DNA from 2 places in the Streptomyces sp. NPDC026538 genome. Region 2 is predicted to be linked to the other one. Evidence: riboswitches for the same ligand, from Rfam matches in the RefSeq annotation. Region 2 holds a riboswitch; the other holds the start of a gene.
What was found. Region 2 has a riboswitch for glycine ahead of gcvT (glycine cleavage system aminomethyltransferase GcvT). Riboswitches for the same ligand answer to the same signal wherever they lie in the genome.

Region 1 (7,388 bases), on a different contig from region 2:
GAGGCGTTCGTGGACCTGGAGGCGGGTGAGGTGGCCTGGGACGACCGGTCGGCGCGGCTGGTGGGGGAGAAGCTGCGCGCGGACATACGGAGCGCCACGGGGCTCTCCGGGTCGGTCGGGCTTGCCGCCTCCAAGATGCTCGCGAAGATCGCCTCCGAGCAGGCCAAGCCGGACGGGCTGGTGCTGATCGAACCGGGCACGGAGCGGGCGATGCTCGGGCCGATGCCGGTGCGGACCCTGCCGGGCGTGGGGCCGGCGACCGGGGACCATCTGCGGCGGGCCGGGATCACCACGGTCGACGAGATCGCCGAGGCGGGGGAGGACGAGCTGGTACGGCTGCTCGGCAAGGCCCACGGGCACGCGCTGTACGCGATGGCGCTCGCGCACGACGAACGGCCCGTGGTCGCCGAGCGGGGGGCCAAGTCGGTCTCCGTCGAGGACACCTATGACGTGGACATCCATGACCGGATGCGGGTGGGGATGGAGGTGCAGCGGCTGGCCGACCGGTGCGTGCGCAGACTGCGGGCGGCCGGGCTGTCGGGGCGGACCATCGTGCTGAAGGTACGGCGCTACGACTTCTCGACGCTCACCCGGTCGGAGACGCTCAGGGGGCCGACCGACGATCCGGCGGTGGTGCGGGAGGCGGCCGCGCGGCTGCTGGACTCGGTGGACACGACGGGGGGTGTGCGGTTGCTGGGTGTGGGTGTGTCGGGGCTTGCCGACTACACCCAGGAGGATCTGTTCGCGCAGGCGGCGGGGGAGGCGGCGGAGATCCTTGCGGAGGAGGACGCGGCCGAGCCGGTCGCCGAGCAGGTGGTGGTGGCCGCCGAGCGGAGATGGCCCGCGGGGCATGACGTCCGGCATGCCGAGTACGGACACGGATGGGTGCAGGGGAGCGGGCTGGGGAGGGTGACAGTGCGGTTCGAGACGCCCGGGGCGGTGGAGCCGGGGAGAGTGCGGACCTTTCGGGTGAACGACCCTGAGCTGGAGCCGGTGGATCCGTTGCCGCTGGTGCCGGGGTGACGGCCGACGGTGTGTGCGGGGGTGACGGCCGACGGTGTGTGCGGGCCGGTGGGGGCTTGCTGATCGCGCAGTTCTCCGCGCCCCTGACGGGCCGCCGAGGCCGCCGCTCCTTCTCGGCAGCGGCACCCTGCCGACGCCCGTGAGTGACCCCACCGCGACCCACGGTCAGGTGCCCGTGTCCTCCGTCCCCGCCAGTTTGCCGAAGTCGTGGTCAGGGTGGTCGGGGGGTGGGGCGGTCGTGTCCAGGCCGTAGTGGTGATAGAGCTGGAGTTCCTGCTCAGGGGAGAGATGGCGGCCTACCCCGAAGTCGGGGGCGTCCTTGATCAGGGTGCGCTCGAAGGGGACCTGGAGGGTGCCCTCGACCAGCTCACTCGGCTCCAGGGGCACGAACGCGTCCCGGGAGAACAGGCCGGTGCGTATGGCCGCCCACTCCGGCACCCCGGTCGCGTCGTCGAGGTAGACCTCGTCGATCGTGCCGATCTTCGTGCCGTTGCGGTCGAACGCCTTGCGGCCGATCAGGTTGCGCGGATCGATGTCGGTCTGCACGGGCCCTCCACTTGGTCGCAACTCATCCGTAAGCACTACAAAAGAGCACATTGAAGGAGGCGGCCACTCGAAGACCCGTGCGTTGCCCTCGCTGGTAGGCTGGCAAGCGGCTGCTGACCCCGTGCGGGAGAGTCCTCCGGACAGACCGGAGGCGCCGAAGGAGCAAATCCTCCCCGGAATCTCTCAGGCTCACGTACCGCACGGACGAGGTCACTCTGGAAAGCAGGGCGGGCGTCCACGGCGTCCGCTCTCACCGACGGTGAAAGCCGGATCCCCTGGGCATCCGGCGAAGCTCTCAGGTTGAGATGACAGAGGGGGAGGCCGTCGGGGTGCCCGTGCCGGGGTACCCCTCGAAGGTCGCGTCAGACCAGGAGGCCTCCGCAATGACCGCCCAGCGTGTTCCGCTCTCCGAGCTAGAGCAGGGAATCCCCTTCGAGCAGCGCCATATCGGGCCCGACCACGAGGCCCGGGCCAAGATGCTCGCCCAGGTCGGGTACGGCTCGCTCGACGAGCTGACCGCCGCCGCCGTGCCGGACGTCATCAAGAACGCCGACGCCCTGGAACTGCCGGGCGCGCGCACCGAGGCCGAGGTGCTGGCCGAGCTGCGGTCGCTGGCCGACCGGAACCAGGTGCTCGACTCGATGATCGGACTGGGCTACTACGGCACCTTCACGCCGCCCGTCATCCTGCGCAACGTGATGGAGAACCCCGCCTGGTACACGGCCTACACCCCGTACCAGCCGGAGATCTCCCAGGGCCGGCTGGAAGCGCTGCTGAACTTCCAGACCGTGGTCGCCGACCTCACCGGACTGCCCACCTCCGGTGCCTCGCTGCTCGACGAGGGCACCGCCGCCGCCGAGGCCGTGGCCCTGTCGCTCCGCATGGGCAAGAACAAGAAGGGTGTCTTCGTCATCGACGCGGACGCCCTGCCGCAGACCATCGCCGTGATCCAGACCCGGGCCGAGCCGACGGGGGTCGAGGTCGTCGTCGCGGACCTCAGCGACGGCATCCCGGCCGACCTCGCCGCGCGCGAGATCAACGGCGTGCTCGTCCAGTACCCCGGCGCCTCCGGTGCCGTACGCGACATCAAGCCGCTCGTCGACCAGGCGCACGAGCTGGGCGCGCTGGTCACCGTCGCCGCGGACCTGCTCGCGCTGACCCTGCTGACCTCGCCGGGCGAGCTGGGCGCCGACATCGCCGTCGGTACGACCCAGCGGTTCGGTGTGCCGATGGGCTTCGGCGGGCCGCACGCGGGCTACATGGCGGTACGCGAGAAGTTCGCGCGCAGCCTGCCCGGCCGGCTCGTGGGCGTGTCCGTGGACGCCGACGGGCACCGGGCCTACCGGCTCGCGCTGCAGACGCGCGAACAGCACATCCGCCGGGAGAAGGCCACCAGCAACATCTGCACCGCACAGGTGCTGCTCGCCGTGATGGCCGGCATGTACGCCGTCTACCACGGACCCGAGGGGCTGCGGGCCATCGCCCAGCGGACCCACCGCTACGCCACGATCCTGGCCGCGGGGCTCACCGCCGGCGGGGTCGAGGTCGTGCACGGCGCCTACTTCGACACCCTCACCGCGCGAGTGCCCGGCAAGGCCGCCGAGGTCGTCGCGGCCGCCCGGCGGAGCGGTGTCAACCTGCGGCTCGTGGACACCGACCACGTCTCCATGGCCTGCGACGAGACCACCACGCGGGCCCAGCTGGGTGCCGTGTGGACGGCGTTCGGGGTCGAGGGCGACGTCGAGGCGCTGGACGCGGTCGCCGCGGACACGCTGCCCGAGGCGCTGCTGCGCGAGGACGGCTACCTGGGCCACCCCGTCTTCCACGACCACCGGTCCGAGACCGCGATGCTGCGCTACCTGCGCCGGCTCGCCGACCGGGACTACGCGCTGGACCGGGGCATGATCCCGCTGGGCTCCTGCACCATGAAGCTCAACGCGACCACCGAGATGGAGCCGGTCACCTGGCCCGAGTTCGGCCAGCTGCACCCCTTCGCGCCCGCCGAGCAGGCGCAGGGCTATCTGACGCTCATCCGTGAGCTGGAGGAGCGGCTCGCCGAGGTCACGGGCTACGACAAGGTGTCGCTCCAGCCCAACGCCGGGTCGCAGGGCGAACTGGCCGGGCTGCTCGCCGTACGCGCCTACCACCGCGCCAACGGCGACGAGCAGCGCACCGTCTGCCTGATCCCCTCCTCCGCGCACGGCACCAACGCCGCCAGCGCCGTCATGGCCGGGATGAAGGTCGTCGTCGTGAAGACCGCCGAGGACGGCGAGATCGACGTCGAGGACCTGCGGGCGAAGATCGAGCAGCACCGCGAACAGCTCGCCGTGCTGATGATCACGTACCCGTCCACGCACGGCGTGTTCGAGGAGCATGTCGCGGACATCTGCGGTCAGGTCCACGAGGCCGGCGGCCAGGTGTACGTCGACGGCGCCAACCTCAACGCCCTGGTCGGGGTCGCCAAGCCGGGGCACTTCGGCGGCGACGTCTCGCACCTGAACCTGCACAAGACGTTCTGCATCCCGCACGGCGGCGGCGGTCCGGGTGTCGGTCCGGTGGCCGTCCGGGCTCACCTCGCGCCGTACCTGCCGAACCACCCGCTCCAGCCGGCCGCCGGCCCGGCGACCGGTGTCGGACCGATCTCGGCCGCGCCGTGGGGCTCCGCGGGGATCCTGCCGATCTCGTGGGCGTACGTCCGCCTGATGGGTGGCGAGGGGCTGAAGCGCGCCACCCAGGTGGCCGTGCTCAGCGCCAACTACGTCGCCAAGCGGCTGGAGCCGCACTACCCCGTGCTCTACACCGGCCCCGGCGGGCTGGTCGCCCACGAGTGCATCATCGACCTGCGGCCGCTGACCAAGGCGACCGGGGTGAGCGTCGACGACGTCGCCAAGCGGCTCATCGACTACGGGTTCCACGCGCCGACGATGTCCTTCCCGGTGGCCGGCACGCTGATGATCGAGCCGACCGAGTCCGAGGACCTCGGTGAGCTGGACCGGTTCTGCGAGGCGATGATCGCCATCCGGGCGGAGATCGAAAAGGTCGGGGCGGGGGAGTGGCCGGCCGAGGACAACCCGCTGCGGGGTGCCCCGCACACGGCCGCCGCGCTCGGCGGGGAGTGGGAGCACGCGTACTCGCGTGCGGAGGCGGTCTTCCCGGCCGGGGTGTCCGCCGCCGACAAGTACTGGCCGCCGGTGCGCCGGATCGACCAGGCCTTCGGTGACCGGAACCTGGTGTGCTCCTGCCCGCCGCTGGACGCGTACGAGGACTGATCCGCCGCAGTACGGATGTGAGTGGCAGAGGCCCCGCTTCGGCGGGGCCTCTCGCGTGTGGCCTCTCGCGTGTGGCCTCCCGTGTGGTCTCTGGTGTGTGGTCTCTGGTGTGTGGCTTTACGCCGGGTACGCGTGGGTCTGTGTCGCCTTCACCGTCGCCCAGACCGGGGTGCCCGGGTGCAGGTCCAGTTCGGCGGCGGAGACCGTGGTGAGGTCGGCGGCGAGGGGAAGTTCGCCGGTCAGGTCGGCGCGGATCCGGTCGCCGTGGATCTCCAGGCCGGCGACCTCGCAGCGCCACAGGTTGCGGGCGCTGGTGCCGGTGGGGCGGTCCCGGAAGAGGGTGACGGCGCTCGGCGGGAACGCGACGAACACGTCGCCGGAGAGGTCCTCCGTGGTGGCGACGGCGGGGCCGGTGTCCAGCCTGACCACGTGGTCCCCTGCCTCGGCCCGGCCGCGGTAGAGGTTGAGGCCGACCAGGTGGGCGATGTAGTCGGTGCGCGGGTGGCGGGCGATGTCGGCGGGGGTGCCCTGCTGGACGATCCTGCCGTGCTCGATGACGATCAGGCGGTCGGCCAGCACCATGGCGTCCAGCGGGTCGTGCGTGACCAGTACGGCCACGGCCTCGAACTCGGCGAGGTGGCGGCGGAGTTGGGAACGTACGTCCAGGCGGGTGCGGGCGTCCAGGGCGGCGAGGGGTTCGTCCAGAAGCAGCAGGCGGGGGTGGGTGGCCAGGGCGCGGGCCAGTGCGACGCGCTGGGCCTGGCCGCCGGAGAGACGGCGGGGTTTGGCGCCGGTGTGGTCCGCGAGGCCCATGCGGTCCAGCCAGGCGGCTGCCTGGGCGCGGGCCTCGGCCTTTGTCGCGCCGTGGCAGCGGGGGCCGAAGGCGACATTGTCGAGGGCCGTGAGGTGGGGGAAGAGGAGGTAGTCCTGGAAGACGACGCCCACCGGGCGGGATTCGGGGGGCGTACGGTCCAGCTCCGTGCCGTCCAGTCGGAGATGGCCGGCGCTGAGGGGGGCGAGGCCGGCCAGGGCCCGGAGGGCGGTGGTCTTGCCGGCGCCGTTGGGGCCGAGGAGGGCGACGACCTCGCCGGGGGCGGCCGTGAGGGCGATGTCCAGGTGGAAGGCGGGACGGGTGACGACGAGGTGGGCGTCGAGGCCGTCCGTGCGGTGCGGGTGCGGGTGCGGGCGCGGGTGCGTGGGGGCCGCCCGGCCTCCGGCCGGGTTGTTTTTCCCACCCGCACCACCCGTGCGGGTATCGGTGTCAGGTGCGGGCGGCCCCTGCGGGGGCTGTGCGCCGTCGGCGGCCGCGGGTGGTGTGTGGGATCGCCGCGCGGGATCGTGGTGGGTCATGAGGCGGTCATCCAGCGGTCGCGGAGGCCTGCCAGTACGGCGATCGAGACGGTCAGCAGGACCAGGCTGAGGGCGATCGCCGCGTCGGGGTCGTTCTGGAGGGCCAGGTAGACCGCGAGCGGCATGGTCTGGGTGCGGCCCGGGAAGTTGCCGGCGAAAGTGATCGTCGCGCCGAACTCGCCGAGCGCGCGGGCCCAGGCCAGTACCGAGCCGGCCGCGATGCCCGGGGCGATGAGGGGGAGCGTGACCCTGCGGAACGCCGTGAAACGGGAGGCGCCCAGGGTCGTCGCCGCCTCCTCGTAGCGCGGGTCGGCGGCGCGCAGCGTGCCCTCGACGCTGATCACCAGGAAGGGCATGGCCACGAAGGACTCGGCGATCACCACCGCGGTCGTCGTGAACGGGAGCGTGATCCCGAACCAGGAGTCAAGCCACTGCCCGACCACCCCGTTGCGGCCCAGGGCGAGGAGCAGGGCCACACCGCCGACCACCGGGGGGAGGACCAGCGGGAGTGTCACCAGTGCTCGTACCAGGCCCCGGCCGGGGAACTCCGTGCGGGCCAGCAGCCAGGCCAGCGGAACGCCGAGGACCAGGCTCACGGCCGTCGCCGCGGTCGCGCTGAGCAGCGAGAGCTGGAGGGCCTGCCACACCTCCGTGCTGGTCAGCAGCGACGGGAGGCTGCCCCACGGGGCGCGCAGGAGCAAGGCGACCAGAGGAAGGAGGAGGAAGGCCAGGGCTACCGCTCCGGGGAGGAGGAGCGGTAGCGGCACGGTGGACCGGACGCGCCGGCGCCGTGGGCCGCCCGGGACGGCGACGGACCCGGCGTCCGGCTCGTCGACCTTCGTCACGGCTTGAGGAATCCGGCCTGGTTCAGGACCTGCTGGCCCTCGGCGGACTGCACCAGTGCGATGAACGCCTTGGCCAGCGCCGGGTTCGGGGCGTTCTTCAGCAGGGCGATCGGGTAGTCATTGATGGCGTCGGCGGACTCGGGGAACTCCACGCCCTGCACCTTGTCACCCGCGGCCTTCACATCGGTCTTGTAGACGACCGCGGCGTCGGCCTCCTTGAGCACCACCTTGTTGAGGGCGGACTTCACGTCCTCCTCGTAGGAGACCGGGGTCAGCTTGAGCTTGCCGGCGTCCAGGGCCTTCTGCGCGGCGGCGCCGCACGGCACCGTCTTGTCGCAGAGGACCACCTTCAACG
Region 2 (7,388 bases):
CAGCGCGTTCCTAGTGGCCGTACTGATAGAAGGGGCGGACGTTCTCCCGCATCCAGTGGCCCACGGGGTCGTCCGCCACGTCCAGCAGGACCAGGTTCACCGGCCACTTCACCGGGACCCTGCCGAGGGCCTTGCCCAGCGCCTCCAGGGGCAGCGCCCTGATGTCCCCCTCCCACTGGGAGAGTTCGACGCCCACGAACATCACGGGGTCCGCGGTCTCGACCGCGGCCAGGCAGCGGCGGGCCGTGGCGACCACGCCGGTCCCCGCGAACTCGGCGGAGGCCACGGCCAGGAAGTCCATCGGGTCGTCCTGCCAGTCCGGTTCGAAGAGCCGGACCCGGCCGCCCGAGGCGGGGCCGTCCAGTTCGCTGCGGCCGGACCGGCACAGCTCGGCGACCGCCTCCGGCGGCAGCGGCACACCCACCACTCCCCCGGGGTTCACGGCGATGCCGACCTGCGGGGGCAGACCGCGGGCGAACTCGACGGCGGGGGCGATCGTGTACGACAGATGGGAGCCGACCACCTGGCGGAACTGCTCCTCGGAGCTGAAGACCGGGACGTACACCCGGCCCTCGATCTCCGTGGTGGGCAGGTCCAGCGGGCCGCTGTGCGGGCCGCCGCCCTCCGGCAGCGGGATCCACAGGAAACTGCGGCCGAGTACCTCGATGAGCCGGCCCGCCGCCGCGGGGACGCCGAGGGAGGCCGACAGGACCTCCTCCAGCTCGTTGCCGGGCCAACCGCCGTGCGGGTGGGGGTGCGCCTGTGCCGGGAAGTCCGCGGGAACGTCCGCCGGATAGTCCATCTGCCTACCGCCTGCTGGAAACCGCTGCTGCTGAGTCTGAAAAGGCTAGCGGGTGGCTGTGACAATGCCTCACCCCGTGACCCGCCCAGCTTCCCGGAAGGCCTCACCCGGCGACCTACTCCGCCTCCCGGAAGGCGATCCGGCACAGCACGTCCGCCGCGTCCCGGTCCAGGAGCACCGCCGAGCCGACGCCCTGGGGCAGCCCGCCCTTCTCCACCGCGCGCACCAGGCGGGCGGCGGCGTGACGGTGACGCAGGAACGCGTATCGGGAGACGCCCCGGCCGCGCTCGCGCTGCCCGTCCAGTGCCGTGCCGGGGGTGACGTCCAGGAGCAGCAGGTGCAGGGTGCCGCCGCGGCGGCGGGCCGCGCGGGCCAGCCAGTCGCGCACCCAGGCCTGGGTGCCGCAGTCGTGCACCACCACGCCCTCGCCGGAGCGCAGCGCGCGGCGCAGTCCGGCGTAGTGCGCGAGGCGGACCAGCGGGCGGTAGAGGGCGTACGGCAGGAGGCGGGCCAGGCGGCCGTCCCAGCGGTCGCGGGTGTCCTGGGAGTCGATCCGGATGCCCTGGACGGTGCGGTGCATCAGGGTGGACTTGCCGCTCCCCGGCAGCCCGGTGACCACGACCAGGTCACGGGGGCCGAAGAGCAGGCCGTGCGGGCTGCGGCCGGCGCGCTCGCGCAGATCGCGGACGACCGGTGCCATGGGGGTCCCCCCGCGCGAGCGCCGCCGAGCGTGGGCGAGCTCCCCGCACCGCTCGCGGGCCGGGGCCGCCGGCTGCCCGGGCAGGGCGATACCCGTCGTCGTCGCGTATGCCGTGGTCCTTGTCACCGTGATCGTCCTCCCTGGGGGTTCAGGAAAGGTTCTCCCCACTTAACGTAAAGAGAAGGTAATGCACGGTGTCTCGCGGTTCCGTCCGCTTCCGGCCACAGGCCTGTTACAAAGCTCCGCCCGGCATGCAATGATGTGCCCGCCAACTGCATACCGGCCGTTTGAATCCGCGCGGGAGAGTCCCCAGCAGCCTTCGCTGGGGCGCCGAAGGAGCAAGTCCCTCCCTTGAATCTCTCAGGCCCCGTTACCGCGCGGGCGAGGCACATCTGAAAAGCGGGCCGCCGAGTCGGTGGCCCCACCCAAGGTGCAAGCCGTGACCACCGATGTGGTCAGGGCGAACCTCTCAGGTTCCGATGACAGATGGGGAGGACAGACCTCGCCTGTCATGCCCTGGGATCTTTGGGAGACGACCGACCGATGAGCAGTTCCGATTCCGCTGGACTCCGCCGTACCGCGCTCGATGCACTGCATCGCTCGCTCGGCGCCACCATGACCGACTTCGCCGGCTGGGACATGCCGCTGCGCTACGGATCCGAGCGCGACGAGCATGTCGCCGTGCGGACCAGGGCCGGGCTCTTCGACCTCTCCCACATGGGCGAGATCGCCGTGACCGGCCCCCAGGCGGCCGCCCTGCTGAACCACGCCCTGGTCGGCAACATCGCCTCCGTCGGCGTCGGGCGCGCCCGCTACACCATGATCTGCCGGGCCGACGGCGGCATCCTCGACGACCTGATCGTCTACCGGCTGGCCGAGACCGAGTACCTCGTCGTGGCCAACGCCTCGAACGCCCAGGTGGTCCTCGACGCACTGACGGAGCGTGCCGCCGGGTTCGACGCCGAGGTACGGGACGACCGGGACGCGTACGCGCTGATCGCCGTCCAGGGACCGGAGTCGCCAGGGATCCTGAAGTCGCTGACCGACGCCGACCTGGACGGCCTGAAGTACTACGCCGGGCTGCCCGGCACCGTCGCCGGGGTTCCGGCACTGATCGCCCGCACCGGCTACACCGGCGAGGACGGCTTCGAGCTGTTCGTGAAGCCCGAGCACGCGGTGGAGGTGTGGCAGGCGCTCACCGAGGCGGGCTCCCCGGTGGGCCTGGTGCCCTGCGGGCTGTCCTGCCGGGACACCCTGCGCCTGGAGGCGGGCATGCCGCTCTACGGACACGAGCTGACCACCTCGCTGACCCCCTTCGACGCCGGCCTCGGCCGGGTGGTGAAGTTCGAGAAGGACGGCGACTTCGTGGGACGCGAGGCGCTCCGGGAGGCGGCCGACCGTGCCGCGGCCGAGCCGCCGCGGGTGCTGGTCGGCCTGGTCGCCGAGGGCCGCCGGGTGCCGCGCGCCGGGTACCCGGTGGTCGCGGACGGCACGGTGATCGGCGAGGTCACCTCCGGTGCCCCCTCCCCCACGCTGGGCAGGCCGATCGCCATGGCGTACGTCGACGCCGCGCACGCGGCGCCGGGCACCGCGGGTGTCGGCGTGGACATCCGGGGCAGCCACGAACCGTACGAGGTCGTGGCCCTGCCGTTCTACAAGCGCCAGAAGTAGACCCCGAAGCAGACCCAGAAGGAGACACTGAGCCGGGCGGCGCGTGACCCTGCGCACATTTCCGCTGCTCACGCGTGTTTCCAGCAGTCCTCTTTCACCACCACTCCCCCGCGTACAGGAGAATTCAGGCCATGAGCAACCCCCAGCAGCTGCGTTACAGCAAGGAGCACGAGTGGCTGTCGGCCGCCGCGGACGGCGTGGCGACGGTCGGCATCACGGAGCACGCGGCCAACGCGCTCGGTGACGTCGTCTTCGTCCAGCTCCCGGCCGTCGGCGACACCGTGACCGCGGGCGAGTCCTGCGGCGAGCTGGAGTCGACCAAGTCGGTCTCCGACCTCTACTCGCCGGTCAGCGGTGAGATCACCGAGATCAACGAGGACGTCGTGGACGACCCGTCCCTGGTGAACTCGGCCCCCTTCGAGGGCGGCTGGCTGTTCAAGGTGCGCTTCGCGGACGAGCCGGCCGACCTGCTCTCCGCCGACGAGTACACCGCCTTCACCGCCGGCTGAGGAGTCGTAGAAACAGATGTCCGTTCTGAACACGCCCCTGCACGAGCTCGACCCCGAGGTCGCGGCGGCGGTCGACGCCGAGCTGGCGCGCCAGCAGTCCACCCTGGAGATGATCGCCTCGGAGAACTTCGCTCCGGTCGCGGTCATGGAGGCGCAGGGCTCGGTACTCACCAACAAGTACGCCGAGGGCTACCCGGGCCGCCGCTACTACGGCGGCTGCGAGCACGTCGACGTCACCGAGCAGATCGCCATCGACCGGGTGAAGGAGCTGTTCGGCGCCGAGTACGCCAACGTGCAGCCGCACTCCGGTGCCTCCGCCAACCAGGCGGCCCTGTTCGCGCTGGCCCAGCCCGGCGACACCATCCTGGGTCTGGACCTGGCGCACGGCGGCCACCTGACCCACGGCATGCGGCTGAACTTCTCCGGCAAGCAGTTCGATGTCGTCGCCTACCACGTCGACGACGCCGGTCTCGTCGACATGGCCGAGGTGGAGCGGCTCGCCAAGGAGCACCGGCCGAAGGTGATCATCGCCGGCTGGTCGGCGTACCCGCGCCAGCTGGACTTCGCCGAGTTCCGGCGGATCGCCGACGAGGTCGAGGCCTACCTGTGGGTCGACATGGCCCACTTCGCCGGCCTGGTCGCGGCGGGCCTGCACGAGAACCCGGTGCCGTACGCCGACGTGGTCACCTCCACCACCCACAAGACCCTCGGCGGTCCCCGCGGCGGGATCATCCTCGCCCGCCAGGCCTTCGCGAAGAAGCTGAACTCGTCCGTCTTCCCGGGCTTCCAGGGCGGTCCCCTGGAGCACGTGATCGCGGCGAAGGCGGTCTCCTTCAAGGTCGCCGCCTCGGAGGACTTCAAGGAGCGCCAGCGTCGTACGGTGGAGGGTGCGCGCATCCTCGCCGAGCGGCTGACGGCGGCGGACGCCCGCGAGGCCGGCGTGAACGTCCTGTCCGGAGGTACGGACGTCCACCTGATCCTCGTCGACCTGCGCGCGTCCGAGCTGGACGGGCAGCAGGCCGAGGACCGTCTCCACGAGGTCGGCATCACGGTCAACCGCAACGCCGTCCCGAACGACCCGCGGCCGCCGATGGTGACCTCGGGTCTGCGGATCGGCACGCCGGCCCTGGCCACCCGGGGCTTCACGGCCGAGGACTTCGCCGAGGTCGCGGACGTGATCGCCGAGACGCTGAAGCCGTCCTACGACGCGGCGGCCCTGAAGGCCCGGGTCCAGGCCCTGACCGACAAGCACCCGCTGTACCCCGGTCTCGACAAGTAGTTCCCTGGTGGGGGCACCCGATGGCGTGTGCCCCCACCCGTTTCGGAGGAGTTCCCGTGGCCATCTCGGTCTTCGACCTGTTCTCGATCGGCATCGGCCCGTCGAGCTCCCACACCGTCGGCCCGATGCGCGCGGCCCGCATCTTCGCACGACGCCTGCGCAACGAAGAGCTGCTGGACTCCGTCGCATCGATACGCGCCGAGCTGTACGGCTCGCTCGGTGCGACCGGCCACGGCCACGGCACCCCGAAGGCGGTGCTGCTGGGTCTGGAGGGCGCCTCGCCGCGCACGGTCGACGTGGAGGGCGCGGACGACCGGGTCGAGGCGATCAAGGCCACGAAGCGCCTGTCGCTCCTCGGCGAGCACGAGATCGCGTTCTCCTTCGACGCCGACCTGAAGCTGCACCGCCGGAAGACCCTCCCGTACCACGCGAACGGCATGACCCTCTGGGCGTACGACGCGTCCGGGGCGGAGCTGCTGTCCAAGACGTACTACTCGGTCGGCGGCGGGTTCGTCGTCGACGAGGAGGCGGTGGGCGCGGACCGCATCAAGCTGGACGACACGGTCCTGAAGTACCCCTTCCGCACGGGCGACGAGCTGCTGCGCCTGACGAAGGAGACGGGTCTGTCGATCTCCGCGCTGATGCTGGAGAACGAGCGGGCCTGGCGGACCGAGGAGGAGATCCGCGAGGGTCTGCTGGACATCTGGCGGGTGATGCAGGCGTGCGTCGCGCGCGGCATGTCGCGGGAGGGGATCCTGCCGGGCGGTCTGCGGGTCCGCCGCCGTGCCGCCGTCACCGCGCGGCAACTGCGGGCCGAGGGCGACCCGTTGGCGCACGCGATGGAGTGGATCACGCTCTACGCGATGGCCGTGAATGAGGAGAACGCGGCGGGCGGCCGGGTGGTCACCGCCCCCACGAACGGTGCGGCGGGCATCATCCCGGCCGTCCTGCACTACTACATCAACTTCGTCCCGGGCGCCGACGAGGACGGCGTGGTCCGCTTCCTTCTCGCCGCCGGCGCGATCGGCATGCTCTTCAAGGAGAACGCCTCCATCTCCGGCGCAGAGGTCGGCTGCCAGGGCGAGGTCGGCTCCGCCTGCTCGATGGCGGCGGGCGCCCTCGCCGAGGTGCTGGGCGGATCCCCCGAGCAGGTCGAGAACGCGGCCGAGATCGGCATGGAGCACAACCTCGGCCTCACCTGCGACCCGGTCGGTGGCCTGGTCCAGATCCCCTGCATCGAGCGCAACGGCATGGCCGCGGTCAAGGCGGTCACCGCGGCCCGCATGGCCATGCGCGGCGACGGCTCCCACAAGGTGTCCCTGGACAAGGTCATCAAGACCATGAAGGACACGGGCGCCGACATGAGCGTCAAGTACAAGGAGACGGCCCGGGGCGGGCTGGCGGTGAACATCATCGAGTGCTGAGGGGACGGCCCTGTCCTGTGTGTTGACTTTCATCGCTGTCGGGGCCTTGCCTGCTCACCCGGCGGCAGTCCCCGAAAAGTCCCCAGGATGTGCCGGTGCACGCAGTTCCTGGAGGACTCCTCGCCGACGGCGGCCAGCGTGCCCGGCCGGGCCTGTCCGTGTGCGGACCCGCCTGTGTGATCAGGCGGCCCCCGCGTTCTGGGCGGCCCGCGCCCCGGCGCCGGCGGCACGGGCGAGTGCCGCGCTGAGCATCCCGCCCAGGAGCGCCACCCCGGTGAACACGGTCCAGAGGGCGGAGGCGGAGGCGAGCAGCAGCCAGGCTCCGACGGCCGGGACCGCCACCGAGGCGACGGACCAGGACGCCTGGTAGACCGCCAGGCAGGGGGCTTCCATTCCGGGCTCGGCGAGTTCCGCCGCGTAGCCGTCGCTGGTCGGGGCGATCACGATCTCGCCGAGCGTGTACACGGCCATCGCGGCGAACGCCAGGGCGACGGCGAGCGCCGGGAAGGCCGTGTCCCGGAGCGGGGAGACCAGGGCGAAGCCCAGCCCGGCGGCCGTGTACAGCGCGCCGCCCAGGGCCATCATCCGGGGGGCGGCGCGCTCCGCCGTGCGTTTGACCAGCGACTGCTGGAACAGCACGACGAGCGCGCCGTTCAGGGCCAGTGCGCCGCCGGCCGCCCAGGCGCCCAGTCGGGCGTCGTCCACCAGGTAGAGGCCGGTGAACGTCGAGACCACGGTGGCGCACACGGTGAAGCAGGTCTTGGCGCCGGTCAGCAGCGCAAAGCCCGGCAGGCGCAACACCTGGAGGGTTCCGGCCGCGGCGGCACCGGGTCGGTCCCCGGGGGTGGCGGCAGCGGGGGCCGCCCGGCTTCTGAGGCGCAGCAGTACGACGGTGGTGACGGCGAAGCTCGCCGCGTTGACCAGCGCGATCACCCTGAGACCGGTGGAGCTGTGGGCCGAGGCCAGCACACCGCCGACCAGGGACCCCAGGCACAGTCCCACG

Region 1: another riboswitch for glycine. It lies ahead of gcvP (aminomethyl-transferring glycine dehydrogenase); the one in region 2 lies ahead of gcvT (glycine cleavage system aminomethyltransferase GcvT).

The regions. Positions count from the first base shown of each region.
Region 1 is NZ_JBVHQG010000012.1:319,114-326,501, reverse strand. It holds gene ACZ4N4_RS38250 (DNA polymerase IV) at 1-1,023, shown strand, start outside; gene ACZ4N4_RS38245 (PRC-barrel domain-containing protein) at 1,189-1,569, opposite strand; glycine riboswitch at 1,684-1,778, shown strand; gene gcvP (aminomethyl-transferring glycine dehydrogenase) at 1,953-4,838, shown strand; gene ACZ4N4_RS38235 (ABC transporter ATP-binding protein) at 4,956-6,188, opposite strand; gene modB (molybdate ABC transporter permease subunit) at 6,185-7,033, opposite strand; gene modA (molybdate ABC transporter substrate-binding protein) at 7,030-7,388, opposite strand, start outside.
Region 2 is NZ_JBVHQG010000011.1:287,867-295,254, forward strand. It holds gene ACZ4N4_RS36460 (enhanced serine sensitivity protein SseB) at 11-802, opposite strand; gene ACZ4N4_RS36465 (AAA family ATPase) at 918-1,634, opposite strand; glycine riboswitch at 1,791-1,888, shown strand; glycine riboswitch at 1,889-1,998, shown strand; gene gcvT (glycine cleavage system aminomethyltransferase GcvT) at 2,046-3,173, shown strand; gene gcvH (glycine cleavage system protein GcvH) at 3,305-3,682, shown strand; gene glyA (serine hydroxymethyltransferase) at 3,699-4,961, shown strand; gene ACZ4N4_RS36485 (L-serine ammonia-lyase) at 5,018-6,385, shown strand; gene ACZ4N4_RS36490 (MFS transporter) at 6,566-7,388, opposite strand, start outside.